2 regions of the Azospirillum sp. ST 5-10 genome follow, and region 2 is predicted to be linked to the other one. Evidence: riboswitches for the same ligand, from Rfam matches in the RefSeq annotation. Region 2 holds a riboswitch; the other holds the start of a gene.

Region 1 (7,067 bases), on a different contig from region 2:
GTCCTCCAGCAGGCACAGCCGGTCGCAGAAGCGGATCGCCAGCGCCAGGTCGTGCAGCACCACGACGACCGCCATCCCCTCCCGCGACAGCGTCCGCAGCAGCTCCATCACGTGCAGCATGTGGTAGGGGTCGAGGCCGGCCACCGGCTCGTCGGCCAGCAGCACCTCGGGCTGTCCGGCAAGGACCCGGGCCAGCATGACCCGGGCCCGCTCGCCGCCCGACAGGGTGGTGACCGGCCGGCCGGCGAAGGGTGCCGCGCCGCAGCGCTCCAGCGCCGCCGCCACCGCCGCCCGGTCGGCGTCGCTCTCGCCGCCCAGGCCGGCGCGGTGCGGCGCCCGGCCCAGCATCACCACCCGCTCGACCGCCAGCGGCCAATGGGCGCCGGGGTTCTGCTCGAGATAGCCGATGCGCCGCCCGCGCTCCTCGGGCGGCAGGGCGGCGACGTCGCGGCCGTCCAGGCGGACGGCGCCGCCGCCGCGCTCGACCAGGCCGGCCAGGGTGCCCAGCAGCGTCGTCTTGCCGCTGCCGTTCGGGCCGATCAGCCCGACCACCTCGCCCGCCGCCGCGGCGACGCAGACGCCCCGCAGCACCGGCCGGCCGCCGAGCGCGACGCGGACGCCGTCGGCCTCGATGCGCGCCATGCCCTCCCTCCCCCGGTTCCGCCGCGCCTCAGAAGCTGGCCTTGATGCCGGCGTAGAAGGCGCGGCCCGACGAATTGTAGCGCGCCACCTCCTGGTAGTCGGCGTCGAACAGGTTCTCGATGCGGCCGAACGCCGACACCGCCGGGGTCACCGCGTAGCTCGCCTGCAGGTCGACGACGGTGTAGGCGTCGTTGCGGATGTTGGTGTAGGTGCTGTCGAGCTGCTCGCCGACGAAGCGCAGGGTGCCGCCGACCCGCGCCGCGTCGGTCACCTGCCAGACCGCGCCGAGGCTCGCCTGATGGTGCGGCCGGCGCGGCAGCTCGCGGCCGGTGGACAGGTTCTCGGCGCGCAGGAAGGTGTAGGAGGCGGTGAGCCGCAGCGCGTCCGACACCTTAAGGGCGGCGGCGCTCTCGACGCCCCAGGTGCGGGCGTCCTCGATGTTCTGGTAGGTGTCGTCGAAGGCGATCAGGTCGCTGAAGCGGTTCCAGAACACGGTGGCGCTGACCGTCGCCCGCTTGCCCAGGAAGGTCTGCTCGACCCCGGCGTCGGCGCCGACGCTGCTCTCCGGCGACAGGCCGGGGTTGCCGTAGGTCGGGTCGTAGAGCTGGAACAGGGTCGGCGCCTTGCCGGCCGTGCCGATGCTGGCGCGCAGGGTCGTACCGGTTCCGTCGATGGCGTAGGCGGCGGCGGTGCGGACGGTGGTCTTGGGCCCGAACTCCTCGTTGCGGTCGTGGCGGACGCCGAAGGTCAGCGACAGGTCGTCCCACAGCCCCAGGAGGTACTGGCCGTAGACCGCGTTGGTGTCGACGCTGTCGTCGACGCCGACGGTGCGCACGCCGCCGTCCTCGTTGACGATGCGCGCACTCTCCACCTCGTGCAGGGCGCCGACGGTCAGCACGTCGGTGTCGTCGACCTGATAGTTGGCCCGGTACTCCGCGGTCCAGCGGCTGCCGCTGTAGTTGCTGTGGGGGATGTAGCCGCCGGGCTCGTCGAAGGAGCGGTCGGTGGAGGTGCCGGACAGGGTGAACACGTTCTCCAGCCGGCCGTCCAGCAGGAAGACGGTGTTGTCGATCTTGCCGTAGCGCAGCGTCTTCTCCTTGACGTAGGGCGCGTCGCGGCTGGTCTCGTCGTAGTCGCTGCGCAGGTCGAAGATGCCGGCGGCGACGTCCACCGTCCAGGTGTCGGTGAGGTCGGCGCCGACCTTCGCCGTGAGGGCGCGGTTGCGCGCACCGTCCGCCTCGTCCCCGCCCGGGAAGGCGGAGAAGCCGTCGGTGCCGAGGCTCGTGGCGTTGACGGCGTAGCCGAAGCGCTCGGTGCCGCCGCTCGCCCCGGCCGACAGCCGCCAGGTGTTGTGGCTGCCGGCCTCGGCCAGGCCGCTGACCTTCAGCGGCCCGCGCCCGCGCTTGGTGACGACGCTGATGACGCCGCCCATGGCGTCGTTGCCGTAGAGCGCGCTCTGCGGCCCGCGCAGCACCTCGATCCGGTCGATGCCGGTGACGGCGAGGGCGTCGAAGTCGAACTCGCCGTTGGCGTTGGCCGGGTCGTTGACCAGCACGCCGTCGATCAGCACCTGGGTCTGCGCCGATTCGGCGCCGCGCAGGCGCACCGTCGAGGTGGCGCCCATCCCGCCGTTGCGCGACAGGCTGACGCCGGGCACACCCTGCAGCGCGTCGAACAGCTCCGGCTTGCCGCCCTCCTCGATGGACTCGCCGGAGATCACGGTCACCGAGCTGCCCACCTTGTCGGGGGCGGTGGCGAGGCGGGTGGCGCTGACCACCACGTCCGGCACCACCACGGGCTCCGCCACATCCTGGGCGGCGGCGGGAAGGGTGGCGAACAGGGCCGCGACGGAGACGCCGGACAGCCCGGCGGAACGGAAGAGACGAGACGTCATGCGACGGGGCTTTCCCTGACACGGTGTTACACGGTCCAGGGAGGGACCACGCCGCACGCGTGCGCTCGGACGAGATCCGATGCCGCGATCCACCCCCCGGGTGGCGCCACCGCACAACGGACCGCTCAAGCGGCGATTCCCGTCCCACCGGAACACCCCGTCCGACGGTCGCGTGACGCGCTTCGACGGCAGGTCTCCTGGCTCGCGCGTCGCTGCACCCCGGCCGCCTTCCCAGTTTCCCAGTGGCCTGTCTGGCGGGGCGCTCTGCGCTTACAGTTGCGGGGGCAGCCACGGAATCGGCCCCGCCCGGGGCTTCACCGCGTTCCCTTTTCATCCGCTCGCGCGGAAACCGTCGGACGGAGCTTTAGCCCAGGCGGCCGGGCTTGCCAAGAGGCAAGGACGCCGCGGCGCGCCGGCCAAGCCGGTCGTCCGGGCGGCGGCAGCCGCCCCGGCCGCGGCGGCGCAACCGGGCTAGACCATAGGTACATTGAACCCCACGTGATCCTGAAGTGTTGGACAACGGGACGGGAGTATTCCCGGACTATCCACGCCCACGCGGTCCACCCGCAAAGCGGCCGCGACCATCCGACGAGGGATCACCGTGAGACAGACAGCGTCCAAGCGCGTACTGGTGACCGGCGGGGCCGGCTTCCTCGGCTCGCACCTCTGCGAGCGCCTTCTGGCCGAGGGCTGCGAAGTCCTGTGCGTCGACAACTACTTCACGGGCTCTCGGAGCAACGTCGCCCACCTCCTGGACCATCCGCGCTTCGAGACGATGCGCCACGACGTGACGTTCCCGCTCTACGTCGAGGTGGACGAGATCTACAACCTCGCCTGCCCGGCCTCGCCGGTGCACTACCAGCACGACCCGGTGCAGACCACCAAGACCTCGGTGCTCGGCGCCATCAACATGCTGGGACTTGCCAAGCGGCTGAAGGCGCGCATCCTCCAGGCCTCCACCAGCGAGGTCTACGGCGATCCCTTCGTCCATCCGCAGCCGGAGGGCTACTGGGGGCACGTCAACCCGATCGGCCCGCGCGCCTGCTACGACGAGGGCAAGCGCTGCGCCGAGACGCTGTTCTTCGACTACCATCGCCAGCACGGGCTGGAGATCAAGGTGGTGCGGATCTTCAACACCTACGGCCCGCGCATGCACCCCAACGACGGCCGCGTGGTGTCCAACTTCATCATGCAGGCGCTGCGCGGCGAGCCCATCACCATCTACGGCGACGGCTCGCAGACCCGCTCCTTCTGCTACGTCGACGACCTGATCGACGGATTCCTGGCGCTGATGGCCAGCCCGGCGGCGGTGACCGGGCCGATCAACATCGGCAATCCCGGGGAGTTCACCATCCGCGAGCTGGCCGAGACGGTGATCGCCCTCACCGGCTCGCGCTCGCGGCTCGTCCACCGGCCCTTGCCGCGCGACGACCCCAAGCAGCGCCGTCCCGACATCGCCGCCGCCCGCGAGGTGCTGGGCTGGCAGCCGAAGGTGCCGCTGGAGCAGGGCCTGAAGCGCACCATCGCCCACTTCGACACGCTGCTCGGCGGCCGGGCGCTGCGCGCCGCGGCGGAGTAGCCGGCGGCCTCACCAGGGCGTGCCGTCGCGGTGGAAATAGCCGCCGTCGCGGTACAGCAGGTCGTCGTCGGGGTAGCGCGCCTCGTCGCCGGCGGTGCGGTCGCCGACCTCCAGATAGACCGCGGCGACGGTGCCGCGGTTGACGAGGTGGTGGCCGTTCTCCGCCCCGGCGGGGAAGCCGGCGCACATGCCCGGACGCAGCACGTGCTCGCCGGCATCGGTCACCAGCACCAGCTCGCCTTCGAGCACGTAGACGAACTCGTCCTGCCGGGTGTGCCAGTGGCGCAGCGCCGACTCCGCACCGGGTTCCAGGCGGGTCACGTTCACCCCGAAGTTGGTCAGCCCGAAACGGTCGCCCAGCCTCGCCCTGGCCCGTCCGGCGACGCGGTGGCGGTACGGTTCGGGGTAGCCGGTGGCTCCCATGGGCCCGCGCAGCGGGGCGGCGTCGAGGACGGGCGGATTGGACGCATCGGTCGGCATGGCGTTCCCTCTTCTCTGCGGACGGCACGAGGCGCAGCATGGTTCACAGGATGCCGGCCGCCGGCGGGACCGTCAAACGCGGGGACGCTTGCGACGGCCGGCCTGTTGGTGACGACGAAGAAAGGAGGACGGCATGGAACAGGAGGTCCGCATTCTCCCCGTCGGGCTGGAGGGAACCCTGACGCTGCCGGCGCAGGCCGCAGCGGTGATCGTCTTCGCGCACGGCAGCGGCAGCGGCCGTCACAGCCCGCGCAACCGCCGGGCCGCCGCCGCCTTCCAGGAGGCCGGCTTCGGCACGCTGCTGTTCGACCTGCTGACCGAAGAGGAGGGGCACGACCGCGCCAACGTGTTCGACGTCCACCTCCTGGCCGAGCGGCTGATCCTCGCCACCCGCTTCGTCCACGAGCGCACCGGCCGCGCCGATCTCCCGATCGGCTATTTCGGCGCGTCGACCGGCGCCGCGGCGGCGCTGATCGCGGCGGCGCGCGCCGCCGAGCACGACCATGTCGGCGCCGTGGTGTCGCGTGGCGGCCGCCCCGACCTGGCCGAGGTCTGGCTCGACGGCGTCAGCGCCCCGACGCTGCTGATCGTCGGCGGCAACGACGGGCCGGTGATCGCCCTGAACCAGCAGGCCCTCGACCGCCTGCACGGCATCAAGGCCCTGGAGATCGTGCCCGGCGCCGGCCACCTGTTCGAGGAGGGGGCCACCCTCGACGTCGCCGTCGCCTCGGCCCGCGCCTGGTTCTCCACCCACCTGCCGGCCGGCCACGCCGGCGGCTGACGCGCGAGGGCGCCGCCGCGACAGGGTCGCGCTGGACAATGCTGCGATGCAGCATATGTTCCTGGCATGATGACTCTCGAACTCCTGTCGCGGCGCCCCGCCGCCCCCGCGCCCACCCTGGCCGGCGACCGCCCGCCCCTGCTGTTCGTCCACGGCGCCTTCTCCGGCGCCTGGATCTGGGACGCCACGTTCCTCGACTGGTTCGCGGCGCACGGCTGGGAGGCGCACGCCGTCAGCCTGCGCGGTCACGGCAACAGTGACGGGCGCGAGCGCCTGCGCTGGCACGGCCTGGACGACTATGTCGACGACGTGCTGGCGACGGTCGAGCGGCTCGCGGCGGCGCCGGTGCTGATCGGCCATTCCATGGGCGGCCTGGTGGTGCAGCGCGCCCTGCTGCGCCGGCCGGCGCCGGCCGCCGTGCTGATGGCCTCGGCGCCGCCGCACGGCGTTCTGGAGGCGGCCATGGGGCTGTTCTGGCGCGATCCCTACGCGGCGCACCAGATGGGCCTGCTGATGGCCTGCGGCTCCCGCTGCGTCGATCCCGAGGGCATCCGGCGCGCCATGTTCTCCGACCGGGTGTCGGCCGCCGAGGCACGGCGCTACGAGCCGCTGCTGCAGGAGGAGAGCCAGCGCGTGCTGTTCGAGACGGCGGTGTGGAACCCCTTCCCCGCCGTTCCCGACCCGGCGATCCCGGTGCTGGTGATGGGCGCCGGGAAGGACGTGCTGATCCCGCCGGACCAGGTGCGCAGCACCGCCCGCCTGCTGCGCACCGACCCGCGGATGTTCCCCGGCATGGGGCACGCGATGATGCTGGAGCCCGGCTGGGAGGAGGTGGCGGGGGCCGTCCACGACTGGCTGGAGGCGACGCTGCCGGCCGCCCCGTCGGCCGGGGCGGAGGCCGGCGCCGGCTACGCCTCCCGGGCGCCGCGGAAGCCGGTGGCGACGATGTAGGTCTCCGAGGAGTCGGCGCGGCTGGCCGGCGGCTTGGCGTGGCGCACCGTGGCGAAGTCGCGCTTCAGGCGGTCGAGCAGGGAGCGTTCGGCGCCGCCCTGGAACAGCTTGCAGACGAACGCCCCGCCCGGCACCAGGACCTCCTCGGCGAAGTCGTAGGCGGCTTCGGCCAGGGCCATGATGCGGAGATGGTCGGTCTGGTGATGGCCGGTGGTCGGCGCCGCCATGTCGCTCAGCACGAGGTCGGCGGGGCCGCCGAGCGCCTCCTTCAAGCGCTCGGCCGCGCCGGCCTCCAGGAAGTCGGCCTGCATGGTGGTCGCCTCGGGCAGCGGCTCCATGGGCAGGATGTCGAGGCCGACCACCTTGGCGCCGGTCTGCGACGGGCGGACGCGGGCGACCGCCACCTGGGTCCAGCCGCCGGGGGCGGCGCCGAGGTCGACGACCCGCTTGCCCGGCGCCAGCAGGTGGAACTTCTCGTCGAGCTGCAGCAGCTTGAAGGCGGCGCGCGAGCGGTAGCCGCGCTTGCGCGCCTCGGCGACGTAGGGGTCGTTGAGCTGCCGCTCCAGCCAGCGCGTGGAGGAGAGCGAGCGCTTTGCGGCGGTCTTGACGCGCACCGCGGCGCGGCGCCCGCCGGGTCGCGTGTCGGTCGGTTTCTGTGGCATCGTCCTTCGTTCCTTGCTGCCCGCCGGTCGGTCGTGCGGCGGAGCCCCGCCGTCAGGCCTGAGCCGCGCCGATGAGGT
Region 2 (7,067 bases):
CCTCGGCCTGCCGACGCAGACCCTGTTCACGGCCGATCCCGGCGCGCGCTGGGACGGCCCGCCGGTTCCCGGCGCGCGCAGCCGCACGGTCGGCGACGTGCGGGCCGCGCTCGACGGCATCGCCGCCGGGCTGGTCGCCGGCGCCCGCCCCTGCCCGCCGGACTGGACCGGCACGGCGGCCGTCCTCGCCGCCCTGGCCGGCGAGCTCGCCCCCGCCGTCGACGCCTGCGGCCCGGCCGAGATGGCGGCGCTGCTCGACGGGCTGGACGGCCGCTTCGTGCGGCCCGGCCCCGGCGGGTCGCCGGCGCGCGGGCGCGCCGACACCCTGCCGACCGGCCGCAACCTGTTCGCCCTCGACCCCCGCGCCGTGCCGACGCCGGCCGCCTGGACGCTGGGCTGGCAGGCGGCCGGCGCCCTGCTCGCCCGCCACCTGCAGGACCAGGGCGACTGGCCGCGGCGGCTGGTGGTGGACTGCTGGGGCACGCCCGCCCTGCGCACCGGCGGCGACGAGCTGGCGCAGGCGCTGGCGCTGCTGGGCGTGCGCCCGGTGTGGGAGGGCGGATCGGGCCGCGTCACCGGCTTCGAGACCATGCCGGCCGGGGTGCTGGGCCGCCCGCGGGTCGACGTCACCCTGCGCATCTCCGGCCTGTTCCGCGACGTCTTCCCGCAGCAGATCGCCCTGTTCGACCAGGCGGTCCGCGCCGTCGCCGCCCTCGACGAAGGGGACGACGTCAACCCGCTGGCCGCCGCGGCGCGGCGCGACGCGGCCGACCTCGCGACCGCCGGGCTGGACGCCGGCACGGCCCGGCGCCGGGCCACCGCGCGGGTCTTCGGCGCGCCGCCCGGCGGCTACGGCACCGCGCTGTCGGACATGGTCGCGCGGGGCGACTGGAGCGACCGCGCCTCCTTCGGCACGGCCTACCTGGAGGGCGGCTGCCACGCCTACGGTCCCGGGCTCGACGGCGTGGCCCTGCCGGGCCTGTTCCGCCGCCGGGTCGGCGCCGCCGACGCCCTCGTCCACCACCAGGACCAGCGCGAGAACGACGTGCTGTCGCAGGACGACTACTACCAGTTCGAGGGCGGCTTCGCGGCGGCGGCCGCGCTCGACGGCGCCGACCCCGCGCTCTACCACCTCGACAGCGCCGAGCCGGAGCGGGTCGCCGTGCGCACCCTGGGCGAGGAGATCGCCCGCACCCTGCGCGGCCGCGCCGCCAACCCGCGCTGGATCGCCGGCATGATGCGCCACGGCCACCGCGGCGCCGCCGAGATGGCGGTGACCGTGGACACCCTGTTCGCCTTCGCGGCGACGACGCGGGCGGTGCGCGACCACCATTTCGACCTGCTGCACGGCGCCTACGTCGCCGACCCCGCGGTGTGGCGCTTCCTCGCCGAGGCCAACCCGGCGGCCGCCCGCCACATCCTCGACCGGCTGGACGAGGCGCGGGAGCGCGGCCTGTGGCACCCGCGGCGCAACGCCGTCCCGGCGGAGCTGCGCGAACGGCGCGGGACGCTGTAGCCGGGCGCGGCGGCGGCCCGGCAGGCACCGGCAACGCCCCGTCCGTCGCGCGTTGACGCGCTCCGCGGCCACGCTTACAGTCGGCGGCGATGGTTCCCCGACGCCGTCTGGCCAGGGGATTAATAGGGAACACGGTGCGGCCCGAGCGCGAGGGGCCAAGTCCGTGGCTGCCCCCGCAACTGTGAGCGGTGAGCCTGTCGCCACATCACGACCACTGGGCAACCGGGAAGGTCGGCGACCGGCGGCGACCCGCGAGCCAGGAGACCTGCCATCGTTTGTTCGAACCGGCACGCAGGGCGGGGTGTCCCAACGGCGGTGATCGACAGGGCGCGCCGGCGGCACCGCGTCACGCGACGCACCGCGAGCCGGACGCCACCGATCCGCACGGGTTTCCCGTCTTCGTCCTGATCCATTCTGACGGAGGCGACTTCCATGCAGACCCAATCCATTCCCGGCACGGCACCGCACGCTTCGGCGGCCCACGCTTCGGCGACCCATGCTTCAGCGGCCGGGCGCGGCGCCCTCCTTCCCGCGGCGGCGGCGGCCGGTCTCGGGCTGCTCCTGCTGTGGGGCGTGGGGTTCTCGCACATCGACGCGGTCCACAACGCGGCCCACGACACGCGTCACGCCAACGCGTTCCCCTGCCATTGAGGAGCCGGTCATGAGCCAGTTCCGAAAGCTCTTCTTCGTGGCGCTGTGCGCCGGCGTCCTGTCCGGCCTGCTGGTCACGGCGGCCCACCAGGTCGGCGCGGTTCCCATCATCCTGGAAGCCGAAACCTTCGAAGCGGCGGCCGAGGCGGCCGGGCCCGCCGCCCACGAGCACGCCGCCGGGGCCCCCGCGCACGACCACGGCGGCGAGGCCTGGGAACCGGCGGACGGCGTCGAGCGGACGGCGTTCACCGGTCTGGCCAACGTCCTGACCGGCGTCGCCTTCGCCCTGCTCCTGGTGGCGGGCTATGCCGTCGCCGGCGGCGCCGTGACCTGGCGCAGCGGCGCGTTCTGGGGCCTCGCCGGCTTCGCCACCTTCACGCTCGCCCCGGGGCTCGGCCTGCCGCCCGAGGTGCCCGGCACCGCGGCCGCGCCGCTCCTCGACCGTCAGGTCTGGTGGTGCGCCACCGCCCTCCTGACCGGTGGCGGCCTGTGGCTGCTGGCCTTCGCCCGCCGCCCCCTGTGGGCGGCCGTCGCCGTGGCGGCGATCGTCCTGCCCCACCTGGTCGGCGCCCCGCAGCCGGCGGAGCATGCGACCGTGGCGCCGGCGGCGCTCGTCCACCGCTTCATCGTCACCGCGACCGTCACCAGCCTGCTGTTCTGGCTGTGCCTCGGCGTCTCCACCGGCGCCCTCTACCGCCGCTGGGTCCGACACCCGGCGTGATCCGCCGGCCGGCCGCCCGTCCGCGGGCGGCCGGCCTCGCGTCGTGCCCGATCCCCTCCGTTCGGCGTTCTGTACCACAATGCGGGATTGAATTGACTTGCTTCATGTCGGTAGAGCCGCCATTCGTGCGCCAAACGCGACCGCATCGTGGGATTGACATTTCGGCGCGCAGCCGATAGTCCAATGTCGGGAAAGCTGAAAAGGCGGAGGAAACCATGCCCATCCGATCGACGATCCTGGCCACCCTTGCGGGCCTGCTGCTGGCGCCGGCCGCGGCGGACGCGGCGTTCCCGGAGCGGCCGCTGACGATCATCGTCCCGGCCGCCGCCGGCGGCGGCGGCGACACCACGACGCGCATCCTCGCCCGCGAGGTGGAGAAGGCGTTCGGCCAGCCCGTCACCATCGTCAACCAGGGCCAGGGCGGCGGGGTGGTCGGCCTGACGTCCATCCGCCGCGCCGAGCCGGACGGCTACACGGTCGGCCTGCTGTTCCCCTACGCCGGCTACAAGGCGATGGGGCTGGCGGACTTCACCCGCCAGGACTTCACGCCGATCGCCAACTTCAACGGCGATTCCTCCGCCCTCCTGGTCGGTGCCGACTCGCCCTTCCGCGACCTCGCGTCGGCGCTCGACGCGGTCAAGGCGGATCCCGGCCGCTACAAGGTCCATTGCAGCGGCGGCTGCGGCAGCGTCTGGGACGTTCCGGTCGCCGGCATGATGCTCGACTACGGCATCGCCGTGGACAAGGTGGCGTGGATTCCCGGCCAGGGCGCGGCGACCGGGCTGACCGAGCTGGCGTCCGGCGGCGTCGACTTCCAGACCGCCTCGCTGCCGGAGGCGGCGGCGCTCATCAAGGCCGGGCGCGTGCGCCCGCTGGCGGTGCTCAGCCCGACGCCGGTGCCGGGATTCGAGGACGTGCCGACGACGACGGAGGCCATCGGCAGGACGATCGACGGCGGCACGTGGCGCGCCATCGGCGGCCCGGCCGGCCTGCCCGACGACGCCCGGGCGGCCTGGGAGGAGGCGATCCGCAAGGCGGTGGCCAGCGACGGCTTCCGCGAGGCGATGCGCAAGGCGAACTTCGGCGTGAAATGGCTGGACGGCGCACGGCTCGACGCGCTCATGCGCCAGCACGAGACGGACACCGACCGCGTCATGAAGGCGCTCGGCTACGGCAAGTGAGCCGGCCCGGACGCGCCTGCGCCACGGCAAAACCGCGTCGGCCGCCGCGCGCGGCCGATGCCCAGAACGAGTGCCCTTCATGAAAGTCCACGACGTCTTCGTCGGCCTTTTCTTCCTCGCGGCCGGCGCCTTCGTCGCCGCCTACGCCGCGACGCTGACGCCGCCGCGCCATCTCGCATACGGCCCCGGGTTCGTTCCGTCGCTGATCGGCACCGCCATGATGCTCGTCGGCGGCGGCATCGTCCTGACCGCGCTCAGGACGGTGCGCACGGCGCCGCTGTGGCAATGGCCGGACTGGGCGGCCAACCCGCGCGGGCGGTGGCGCTTCGCGGCGCTGCTCGCCGCCATCGCCGCCTACGTCCTGCTGGTCGACGCGCTGGGCTTCCTGCTGACGGCGACGCTGATCCTGCTCGCCCTGTTCGTCGTCGCCGGCATGCGGCCGCCGGCCGCCCTGGCGGTCGGCGTGGCGTCGGCCGCCGCGCTGACCGTCGTCTTCGCCTCGGTCCTCCACGTGCCCCTGCCGTGGGGGCCCCTCCAGAGCGTGTCGGGATGGCTGATATGGTGATCGTCCAGGACGTGATCGGCCGGCTGGCCGACCTCAACCTCTTCCTCGTCATCGCCGGGGCGGCGCTGTACGGCCTGGTGCTCGGCGCCATTCCGGGGCTGACCGCGCTGATGGCGTCGGCGCTGCTGGTGCCGATCGTCATCTTCATGGAGCCGATCCCGGCGGTGGCCTCGATCATCACCGCGTCGGCCATGGCGATCTTCGCCGGCGACATTCCCGGCGCCCTGATGCGGATGCCCGGCACCCCGGCGTCGGCGGCCTACACCGACGACGCCTACGGCCTCACCCGCTCCGGCGACGCGGCGCTCGCCCTGGGGGCGGGCCTGTTCGCGTCGGCCCTGGGCGGCCTGATCAGCGCCGCCGTCCTGGTGCTGGCCGCCCCCTGGCTGGCTGACATCGCGCTGTCCTTCAGCAGCGTGGAGTATTTCTGGCTGGCGGTGCTCGGCCTGAGCTGCGCCACCTTCGTCGCCGGCCCGTCGCTCCTCAAGGGGCTGGCGTCGCTGCTGCTCGGCCTGGCGTTCGCCATGGTCGGCATGGACCCGGTGTCGGGCGCGCCGCGCTTCACCTTCGGCATCACCAACCTGCTGGGCGGGCTCGGCCTCATCCCGGTGCTGATCGGCATGTTCGCGATCTCCGAGCTGCTGCGCGGCGCGCTGGCCGATCCCCACGCCGATCCGGCCCCCTCGACGATCGGGCCGATCACCCGCAGCACCGTCCCGCACCTGTGGCGGCACCGGCTGGGGGTGCTGCGGGGCAGCGGCATCGGCACGCTGGTCGGGGCGCTGCCCGGAGCGGGCTCCGACATCGCCGCCTGGATCTCCTACGCCATCGCGCGGCGCGCCTCGCGGAGCGGCCGCGCCGACGACCGCGACGGGGCCGTCGAGCGCATCGTCTCGGCCAGCGCGGCCAACAACGCCAGCCTGGGCGGCGCCTACATCCCCGCCACGGTGTTCGGCATTCCCGGCGACGCCATCACGGCGATCGTCATCAGCGTCATGTTCCTCAAGGGCATCGCCCCCGGGCCGACGCTGTTCCTCAACAACCCCGGCGTCATCTACACGGTGTTCGCGATCTTCTTCATCGCCAACATCCTGATGGTGCCGCTCGGCATCCTGAGCATCCGCGCCTTCGGGGTGATCCTGCGTCTGCCGGCCGCCTACGTCTCGCCGCTGATCCTGATGTTCTGCATCCTCGGCGCGTTCTCGGTGGAGAACACGCTGTTCGCCGTCGGCATCGTCGGGGCGGTCGGCGTCCTCGGCTACCTCATGGAGGCCAACGGCGTGCCGGTGGCGCCGGCCATTCTCGGCCTGATCCTCGGACCGCTGATCGAGCAGACCTTCATGACCACCATGCTGAAGTCGAACGGCGACCTCGCCATCTTCTTCGACCGCCCGGTCGGCGGCACCATCGGCGCGCTGACCATCCTGGCCTGGCTGGTCATCATGGGGCTGCGGCTCCTGCCGTCGCGGCGCCCGGACGGGGAGCCGGCGCTGCGCTGACCCCGGCGCCACGGACGAACGCCCCCGCCCGGCCGCGCCCGGGCGGGGGCGTTCCCGTGCCGGCGCGTCCGGCCGCCGCCGTCGGGGGATCTTGCCCGGGGAAGCTTGCTCAGGCGATCTTGCGGGCGTCGAGCGGCGCGTCGCCGTCGCCGCTCGGCGCCGCCGCGGCGTCCGCCGCGCCCGCCCTGAAGCCGAGGCGCTGGGAAATGGAATCGGCGTGGCTGACGATGATCGGGGCGATCTGCTCCAGCTGCGCGGCGCGCAGGCGCGTCGCCGGCCCGCTGACGGAGATCGCCGCGAAGACCTGGCCGCCGGTGTTGCGGATGGGGGCGGCGACGCAGTTGCGGTTGAGCTCGATCTCGCCGAAGTCGAGGGCGTAGCCGCGGGCGCGGGTGTCCGCGAGCTCCGTCTTGAGGCGCGCCGGATCGGTGATGGTGTTGCCGGTGAAGGCCGGCAGGCCGAGGCCGATCACCCGCTCGATCACCGCCTCGGGCTGGAAGGCGAGCGCCGCCTTGCCGACGCCGGTGCAGTGGCAGGCCGTCGTCTCCATGGTGATGGTGGCGTTGTTCTGGCCCGTCCGGCCGCCGGTCGTCTTCTCGACGAACACCATGCGCGAGCCGTCGAAGATGCAGAGATGGACCGCCTCGCGCGTCAGGCTCGCCAGCGCCTCCACGAAGGGCCGCGCCTCGCGCTGCAGATCCATGTTGGACAGCACGATCGAGCCGAGCTCGAACAGCTTCATGCCGAGGCGGTACTCGTCCCGCGAGCGGTCCTGTTCGAGGAAGCCGATCTCCTTGAGCGCCAGGATGAGGCGGTGCGCCGTGCTGCGCGGCAGCTTGGTGCGGCGCGCGATCTCGGTGACCGAAAGGCGGCGGTCGAGGATCGAAAAGCAGTCGAGCACGGCAAGCAGCTTGCCGGCGGATTTCACGTTCTT

The links. Region 2 has a riboswitch for cobalamin ahead of ACSBPG_RS05910 (CbtB domain-containing protein). Riboswitches for the same ligand answer to the same signal wherever they lie in the genome.
Region 1: it holds a riboswitch for cobalamin, as region 2 does, so the genes downstream of both, ACSBPG_RS19175 (TonB-dependent receptor plug domain-containing protein) here and ACSBPG_RS05910 (CbtB domain-containing protein) in region 2, are expected to answer to the same signal.

What each region holds. Positions count from the first base shown of each region.
Region 1 is NZ_JBPJSP010000017.1:128,360-135,426, reverse strand. Features, by position in the region: gene ACSBPG_RS19180 (ABC transporter ATP-binding protein) at 1-642, opposite strand, end outside; gene ACSBPG_RS19175 (TonB-dependent receptor plug domain-containing protein) at 671-2,536, opposite strand; cobalamin riboswitch at 2,707-2,905, opposite strand; gene ACSBPG_RS19170 (UDP-glucuronic acid decarboxylase family protein) at 3,138-4,115, shown strand; gene ACSBPG_RS19165 (cupin domain-containing protein) at 4,125-4,595, opposite strand; gene ACSBPG_RS19160 (dienelactone hydrolase family protein) at 4,729-5,376, shown strand; gene ACSBPG_RS19155 (alpha/beta hydrolase) at 5,443-6,327, shown strand; gene ACSBPG_RS19150 (RlmE family RNA methyltransferase) at 6,285-6,989, opposite strand; gene ACSBPG_RS19145 (Ppx/GppA phosphatase family protein) at 7,042-7,067, opposite strand, start outside.
Region 2 is NZ_JBPJSP010000003.1:341,930-348,996, reverse strand. Features, by position in the region: gene cobN (cobaltochelatase subunit CobN) at 1-1,516, shown strand, start outside; cobalamin riboswitch at 1,591-1,803, shown strand; gene ACSBPG_RS05910 (CbtB domain-containing protein) at 1,949-2,167, shown strand; gene ACSBPG_RS05905 (CbtA family protein) at 2,178-2,888, shown strand; gene ACSBPG_RS05900 (tripartite tricarboxylate transporter substrate binding protein) at 3,104-4,069, shown strand; gene ACSBPG_RS05895 (tripartite tricarboxylate transporter TctB family protein) at 4,149-4,634, shown strand; gene ACSBPG_RS05890 (tripartite tricarboxylate transporter permease) at 4,628-6,133, shown strand; gene ACSBPG_RS05885 (IclR family transcriptional regulator) at 6,243-7,067, opposite strand, start outside.